Regions from separate parts of the Sporosarcina sp. OR05 genome, predicted to be linked through region 2. Evidence: riboswitches for the same ligand, from Rfam matches in the RefSeq annotation. Region 2 holds a riboswitch; the other holds the start of a gene.
What was found. A riboswitch is a leader RNA that binds a small molecule or an ion and turns the genes downstream of it on or off. The one in region 2 is predicted to bind lysine.
Positions count from the first base shown of each region.

Region 1: another riboswitch for lysine. It lies ahead of NRI27_RS17455 (Na+/H+ antiporter NhaC family protein); the one in region 2 lies ahead of dapA (4-hydroxy-tetrahydrodipicolinate synthase).

Region 1 covers NZ_JANKJL010000020.1:7,323-11,714, forward strand. The annotation lists gene NRI27_RS17455 (Na+/H+ antiporter NhaC family protein) at 3-1,583, opposite strand; lysine riboswitch at 1,729-1,908, opposite strand; gene yunB (sporulation protein YunB) at 1,964-2,791, opposite strand; gene NRI27_RS17465 (bifunctional metallophosphatase/5'-nucleotidase) at 2,849-4,252, opposite strand; gene NRI27_RS17470 (sulfite exporter TauE/SafE family protein) at 4,256-4,392, opposite strand, start outside.
Region 2 covers NZ_JANKJL010000014.1:1,003-5,394, forward strand. The annotation lists gene NRI27_RS15460 (dihydropteridine reductase) at 1-349, shown strand, start outside; gene NRI27_RS15465 (DUF421 domain-containing protein) at 583-1,311, shown strand; gene NRI27_RS15470 (DUF7878 domain-containing protein) at 1,423-1,845, shown strand; gene dapA (4-hydroxy-tetrahydrodipicolinate synthase) at 1,899-2,783, opposite strand; lysine riboswitch at 2,902-3,080, opposite strand; gene NRI27_RS15480 (VCBS repeat-containing protein) at 3,262-3,984, shown strand; gene NRI27_RS15485 (MFS transporter) at 4,390-4,392, shown strand, end outside.

The sequences.
Region 1 (4,392 bases), on a different contig from region 2:
GTTTATTCAACGACTGTTGGTTGTTCTACTACTCTTTTATTGCGCGATGTCCAGAATGCGAACAAAGCGATAATGAGTATGATGACGACGACGAGGCCAATCCATACGGAGCCCGTCACGCCTAAGATGAGATAGCCGATTGTTGCGACGGTTGCTGCCATAAGTGCGTATGGTAGCTGCGTTGCAACATGATCAATATGATTGGATCCAGCTCCCGTCGAAGAAAGAATCGTCGTATCGGAAATAGGTGAACAGTGATCACCAAATACAGCGCCTGCAAGAACAGCAGATAATGCTGGAAGCAATAACTCTGGTGCTGCGTTTGTCATAATTGTCCCGGCGATTGGTAATAGAATCCCAAATGATCCCCATGATGTTCCTGTAGAAAACGCCATGAGACCTGCTAGGACGAACATGATAACTGGCAAGAAGTTTACCGGAATGTTCGATTGCTCAACAACACTCGATAAGAATGGACCTGTTTCTAAAATGCCGATTAAGTGTGTCAAGCCCCATGCTAATACCAAGATTAGAATTGCTGGCATCATTGCTTTAATTCCTGTCGTAAATGCTTTGCCGACCAATGTATAAGACGCCGTCTCATTTCGTCCCATTTGTGCAATGTAAAGAATTGCGGCTAATATTGTTCCAATTGTTCCACCTGTTACTAATGATAAAGGTACATCGGTGTTCTCGAAAATTGCCCAAATGCTTAGAGAGTCACTTGCACGGTAACCAGTCCATACCATCATACCGAGCGTCGCGACAATTAATGTCACAATTGGAGCGATTAAATCTCTTACATGACCGTATCCATGCTCAGGAAAATCTTCTTTTAATTGCCCCGGAATTTCTTTTTCCGGGTCGAATAATTCGCCCGTTTTCTGTGCACGGTCTTCGTGTTTCTTCATTTCAAAGAAGTCAATATTCGTCCAAGCAAAGAAGAAGACCATCGCTAATGTAGCGATAACATAGAAATTCATCGGTGCCATCATAAGAAATGCTGAAAGTGGTGAATAATTTACAGCAGCCGTAGTGCCCAATATCAGCGCTAATTGGCCGATCAGAAATGCTCCCCAGCTAGATATTGGTGACACGACACAAATCGGTGCTGACGTTGAATCGATGAAGTATGCTAATTTCGCTCTTGATATTTTGTGCTTGTCTGTGATCGGACGAGCAATTTGGCCAACAGCTAATGCGTTGAAATAGTCGTCCACAAAAATGAGGATACCAAGAATAATGGTCAACAGTTTTGCGCCTCTTCTTGTTTTAATTCGTCGGACTGCCCATTCAGCAAACGCTCTACTGCCACCTGACAAGCTGACAAACGCTGTAATAATGCCTAGGAATAAGATGAAGACCATGATGAAAATATTGTACGTATTAAGTGCTCCACCGTCCCAAAAAGATACTGTTAGAGCGGACCAAATGTTTTTCAATGTGTCTACTGGACCGAAGGATGCTACCAATAATGCGGCAGTTAAAATGCCCGATCCTAGCGATAATAAAACCCTTTTTGTTACTAATACCATCACAATCGCAATCAGTGGTGGTAAGATTGAAACCCATGTACCTATCATACTATTTTCCTCCTCAATTTCTTATTTATCATTGAAGAACAAGTAGGGGGAAATAAAAAGCCGATGCCCTTACACGTTTGTGTGCTAGGCATCGGCTTTTCTACATGTCGTTTGTTGGATAATCTTCGGTGACTTTATCTAACGTACGATCTGTAGCTCATCATGTAGTAAATATACATGACAGTGTCATCCCTGTTCGAAATGACCCCAATATGAACGGATCGGCAATCCTCATTCATATTTCGGCAAAACTTCCTTTCATAGACGGTCTTAGATGCCAATCTTGCGCCTATTACTCTTAAGTCATGCAGCCTCTACCTAATCGGTGTTCCTCTTGTTCTACAACAATAACAGGTTACACGTCAGATTACAAGTAGCTCTTACTCTTTTCCATTTACTCCCGGATAGGGTACTTCGACTTGCGGAGCACTGACATCCCCTTTGCTATAGATTTGAGGGATTGGGCTCTGAATTAAACCGATAGCAACTGGAATCTGTTGTTGCACCGTGCTTTTCGTTGTCGCTAAAGGGACGATAATTTGAACATTTACCGTTACGACGACATTCACAGTCACCATGGCATTATTAATTCCAAATTCTTCAATTTCATGTTTTATCGTCGTTTGAACATCGCCAATGACGTGAAAACGAATCGGGATTTTAGGTCCCAAGTTACCAATAAGGGGGATATTTGTCGCCTGCCCCATCGGTACGAAAAATACGACGCCTCCATATGATTCCATTTCTTCAGGATCGTATTCGATATCCTCACTTAGCGGCAACATTTCCAAGTCGCCTCTTTCAGCAAGCTCTAAATGCGCTTCAACAAGAGTTTGTATCTCTGCCATCGTCTTGCTAATGATTTCAGTGTTAAATGTATTTGTCACCATTCCAGGTGAGTCTGTCGGTACATTTTCAATAATTTCATTCACATCATACATATCTGTCGAGCGGGACTTAATCGCTTGTGTGATGACATAAGCGGCAATTTTCTCGGTTTGGACTTCTGCATACTGAATGTAGATGGGGGTTAGTTTTGAATTGACGATGTACAAAAACATGCCGATTGTTAGGAGTAATGCAGGAAAAAGAATCGGAAACCAACGACGCTTGCGCCTTGGTTCACGGTTATAGTGGCGGGGATATTGTCGTTGAAGACGCCTTGACCGCCTATGAAATTTTCGGGGTGATTGCCCATGAAATCTCAAAACCACTCCTCCTACATAATCTTATGCAGGATAAGAGTGGTTCATTCTAAAAGACTATTATTCATTTTCTTCAAGCAATCCAAGTGATTCCATCATTTCACGTTTGCCATACCAAGCCATAATATCGCGAATTAATTCAGGCATTACATACTCTTTTTCAACATCTTTCAGCATCGGAAAGAAGTAACCAAATGTGAACATATCGAGTGTGGCCAATCGGTATATATGGTCTGTTTGAACGATTTCACTGCCGACCAGCAAGTGTCCATCCCCGTTCATGGCTAATTGTTCAAAGATCATGTTGCCCATAAGTGTTCCGCGGAAACCGAGTCCTTTAATTTCCAACTGCGGCCATTGCTCGTTTTGTGCAGTGTGGTAAACACGCAGCAACTCTTCACCGCGCAATGTTACTACGCAAACGTTGATCGGATGGGGGAGTAACTCGTGTAGATGACGCTTTGTTACCCACCCTTGTTCAAGGCTTCTTAAAAATATGCCCGCATTAAACATCGCACAATCCGCATGTGTATAGGCAAGGAGCGCTTGACCAAAAAAAGTAGCTAACGAACTATTCGCAAACAACTGCTGTTTCAAAGGTGTTTCAATGAAGAATACTTTTTCATCCAATGCGATTTGACCAGCATTTAGTAACCCGTTCACTTCGCGCACATCATCTTTTCCAGAAGCCAAATCTCCTACTGGGATAACAGTCGCTTGCTTATTCAGCAATCGGTTGCTTTTTGTATCCACTTCTAGCGTCACACGCCCGACGTATTGTCCAAATTTCCCGGTCGCTGCTAATAGCGAATGATGGACAAGTTCGCCATCAGGGAATAAATGATGCGTATGCGCTCCGAGGATGACGTCAATTTCAGGGCACATTTCGGCAAGTAATCGATCTTCATTCACACCTAAATGAGATAAGCAAATGAGGATATCCACTTCGTGACGAATTTTTTCGACGACTGCTTTCAGAGCGGCATGTGGTTCATGAATGTGCCAGCCTAGTTTTGAATAAAAATCCGTATACATCGCTGTCGCTCCGATAACGCCAACGCGAGTCCCCTCGACGGTGCTATAAATTTTATACAGCTTCATCCATTTTGGAATGGACCCGTCAGTTTCGACTAGATTACAAAGTATGACGTCAAAATCCGCACCTTCATAAAGTGTATTCAATGCATTTTTAGATAGCGTAATGCCTTCGTTATTGCCAATTGTCACCGCGTCATACCCTGCGCTGTTCAGCAACGCCACATTGCCTTTTCCGGCCGTTCCTTCTGTAAATGGATGGGAACGATCGACGTGATCGCCGATATCAAAACGGAAACTCGTTTCCGAAGCGTTTGCATGAATTGCTTGTTGTGTAAGAAGATAGCGGCTAATCTGTGGCCAGCTTTCGAAATGACTATGAAGATCATTTGTATGATATATGTGGATTTTTTCGACAAATTGTTCCATTGGTCATCCCCAAATCCCCTCATAGATTGATCGCAATCCGAACAACAATAACATGATGCGTAGCACGAGCACCAATGTATCCGAATCCATTTTTTTATTCAACATCGTACCGATTGTTCCGCCAATATAGGCACCTGGTA
Region 2 (4,392 bases):
AACATTTAGACCACTCGTGCTCGACTATTTTAAGCGTGCGGATGATGTAAGTGGCGTGCACTCTTTAAATATAGATTCCTCAACAGACTATTTGTTTACCGATATTTTCACATCGGCTGCTGACAAAGAATTCACTGCAATGTTCGTTAATAATCGTAAAGATTACTATGAAGAAGTAAAAAAACTAGCAGCAGACAAAGAAGGGATTTTCTATGTCGTCGGTAGCGATGAGTTCCTTTTACAAAATATTGAGTTGTTGCGTCATGAAGGCATCTCAGATGAGCAAATGATGTTGGACAAACATGAATGGCAACTGACGGAGTTCTTTTCTTTAGTGCAGACAAATTAAGAAGCGTGAATGCTTCCCTACACACTAAAAAAGATGTAATACTTTACATTGAAATTAATAGACCGATGCACCATCCCCTCGTTAACCAGCTCGAGGGGCTTTTTCTATTGAAGAAATTACTTGGAATTGTATATAGACATCAGAGCGAAATCCTTTTGGTATAAATACAAAGTACATAGGCAAGCATGAAAGAAGAGACTTTCTAGCCACATGTCGATAAATGAGGTGTTTTGGTGGAACATGCTTTTCAAATCGTGAAAATCTTAGGGAGGATTGTAACGATCCTGCCACTCGCATTGTTTGCTACGATCTACATGGGAAAACGTTCAATCGGTGAATTACCGGTATTTGATTTTTTAGTCATTCTAACGTTAGGAGCCGTTGTCGGAGCTGATATTGCTGATCCAAAGATTAATCATATTTATACGGCTGTCGCAATTGTTGCCATTGCATTGCTACAGAAGTTTACCGCTAAAGTGAAGATGAAACATCGTAGGATTGGCCGGATGTTGACATTTGAACCGACAATTGTCATCTACCAAGGGCAGTTTTTAGTAGAGAAAATGAAAAAAATACAGTTTCCAATTGATACAATCTTACAAATGCTAAGGGAGCAGCAAGTGTACAATGTGAAGGACGTGGAGCTAGCCATCATAGAGGCAAATGGGAGTTTGTCTGTGAAGTTAGTAGCAGAGAAAGAATCTGTACGAGTCGAACACGTTCATCCAAACACATACACAAGCAAGGGAATTGACGTGCCAGTTATCATTGAAGGGAAGATTTACACGGAAGTTTTGTTAGCAAGAAACTTAAACGAAGCATGGCTCTATAAAGAATTAGAGCGAAAAGAAATTTTTGATGTGAAAGAAGTGTTTTACGCAGCTGTTAACAACTTGAACGAACTACATGTCAGTATGATAAAAACAGAGGAACCAAAAAACCTTCCATCTATTCTGCATTAATAGGGGAAGGTTTTTTGCGTATAACTTTCCTCGATTTTGAACGAAACGTACCATTCGGTGATGGTATGCTAAAATACAAGCATATATATTGCTTGTAGAGGAGTTGGAGATTTGACTAGCTTGCAAATACACTTTCAGGTTGATTCGACAGTTGAGATTGAGCAGAAATTGATTCGCCAAAGGAATGGGAAGTTGTTAGTGGATATTCAAGGAAAGTTGGAAATTCTGGTGAACGGCAAGTGTTTCTTTTTAGAACCAGCACTTGCATTGCTTGAATTTGGAGTGGCATTGTCAAAGTGGGACAGGATGAACGATTTTTACTATTACACGATGGAACATGACGAAAGAGAAGGTCCGATTATAGCATTCATTCATGATGATAGAGGGTGGCGATTGGACTCGATATGGAGAGAATTTGATTGTGAAGAGCGACTGCCGGACTACACAATTACAGAGGCTGTCGATTACTTCTTAGCGAATGTAGATGGTGCATTCATGCGCTATTACGGCATAAATACACGCGATTTTATCTAAACAAAAGCCTGTGCGGGGAGTGTTACACATTTCCTGCACAGGCTTTTTACATGTTAGGAAGCTACAACTTCATGAATTGTTAAGACTTGTTGCAAAGTACGTAGCTGTTCATTTGTCAATGGAACCATTGGTAAACGCACGCCGCCTACAGGAACCCCGTTTATGTTCAATGCGGCTTTTACAGCAGTTGGATTTGGAGCTGAGAATAAGGCTTTCATGATTGGTAATAATTTGCGGTGTTCTCTTGCGGCAACATCGGTGTTGCCACATTTAAAGTTTTTAATCATCGTTTGCATTTCATTGCCAACAATATGAGAAGCAACAGAAACGACACCTGCTCCACCAATCGATAAGATTGGAATGGTCAATCCATCGTCTCCACTATACAGAGCAAAGTTCTTTGGAGTGCGTTCAATAATTTCAACCATTGCATCTAGATTGCCACTTGCTTCTTTAATGGCAACGATATTCGGTATTTTAGCAAGACGAACGATCGTATCAACAGACATGTTGACGACGCTGCGGCCAGGGATATTGTAAAGCATTACGGGTAAAGATGTCGCTGCAGCAATTGCTTTAAAGTGTTGATAAAGTCCTTCTTGGCAAGGGTTATTGTAGTAAGGCGTGACGAGCATGACAGCATCTACACCTACATCCTCTGCAAGCAAAGTCAGTTCAATTGACTCTTTTGTGTTGAACGAACCTGTTCCGGCAATCACCGGTACTCTGCCATTTACAACGTCCACTGTAAACTTGAATAACAGCACTTTTTCTTTCTCTGATAATGTCGGGGATTCTCCTGTCGTTCCTGAAACGACTAATGCCTCTGTCCCATTTGCTAGCAGATGGTTAATTAAGTTCCTTGTCGCTGGGAAATCAATCTCTCCGTGTTCATTAAAAGGTGTCACCATAGCAGTTACAATTTGTCCGAAATTCATCTTTCTCCACATCCTATCATTTTTTTAATAAAAAAGAGGGAGAAGGGCAGTTGTAAATGAACGCAAAAAGCAACAACGAGGGCTCGTTGTTGCAGTGAAATAATAAATTATTTCTTTTGCATAAGATAGCCCTCCATATAGTTTCCTATATGACAATTCTGTGTTTGTTCAACCCAGAACCAGCTTCGAGACTTATGAGCATCTCTCCACTTCGGCAAATTCCCCTTTCCACAATTTTCGTCGGATCTCATATTCCTCGAATTGTGTACTGATGGTCTTTGCGCCTCTATCCTTACTTCAAAACTTTCGAAATAAGTAAATTTTTAATTACTCCTACCATACCTCTTCTTAAAACAGATTGCAAGTGAAATATGTGAAAATTATTTTATTACGCGCGAATAAATGATGTTAAACGGTAACAATTCCAACATTCGTCCATAACATAGTTACTAAAAGTATGCATGAAAAGGGGAGTAAGATGAATTATCAAGTTAATTCACCAAAGCATCATCCAATGGTAGTGGCGTTCGCTCATGGGGATGTGAATGGGGATCATGTAATGGACCAAGTGTATTTGACGGGTACGAAAACGCCGGACAGTCCCTTTACACAAAATATTGTATTGCACATTCGAGACGGAAGAACAGGAATAATAGGCTCTATCCCATTGCCGGAAAATACAGGTTACAATCCGACACTTTTCCTAGGTGATTTTACGGGAAATGGTGTGGATGAAATTCTAATCAGCATCGCAACCGGTGGGAGTGGCGGAATTATGAATGCTTACATTGTCACTTATATTGGAAATCAAGCTAGGTTTATCTTTGACTCAAGTGTGTATAACAACCGGTACACATACAGCGTAAATTATTTGGATCAGTATAAAGTGGAACTCATTAGTGAAGTAAATAACGAGAAATATGTAATCGATCTTTCTCTCAGGGACAAATCATATTTGAACGAAATTTATGATGCAAACGGCAAATTAAAGCAACCAATTACTGGATTTCTAAATCCCTTAAGTGGCATATATCCTGTAGACTTCGATTTGAATGGTGTAGACGATCTCCTGATTTATCAAAAGATTGCCGGACGGTATAATGCAGATTCTTTAGGGTATTTCTTAAATACTTTAGTTTGGAAAAACAATCGTTTTGTTTTACAAAATCAGTATGTCGCTATATATGGCACGGAAATGTAATCGTTCGCTTTAATCCAATTAACAGGGAAAAAGTAGTTAGGTGAAAATAGATTTACCTGACTTTCGAAATTACTAGAACTTTTATGCTACTCCAACTTTGGTTTTCCGTAAAATTCTTGTAGAAAAGCATGAATTGCTTTGTTACAATAAGAAAAAAATAATTGCTCTTTAATTCGGTCCAGAGAGGCTGATAAGGCTGCTGATATAGTTGAGTTCGCGTAACTCGGTTTTTTCATGCCCTTTTGTCCTCTGTGAGACGATAGGGTTTTTATTTTTGCGTTTTTTGTAAGTCCTCTTTTAATACAAGTCCTGTGAGGCTTAAAAGGAGAATGGAATCACATAAATTAGATCCATTCCTTTGGAAGTGAAAGAGTGTAAGCCATAAGAAAACTGGAGGAATGGTACATG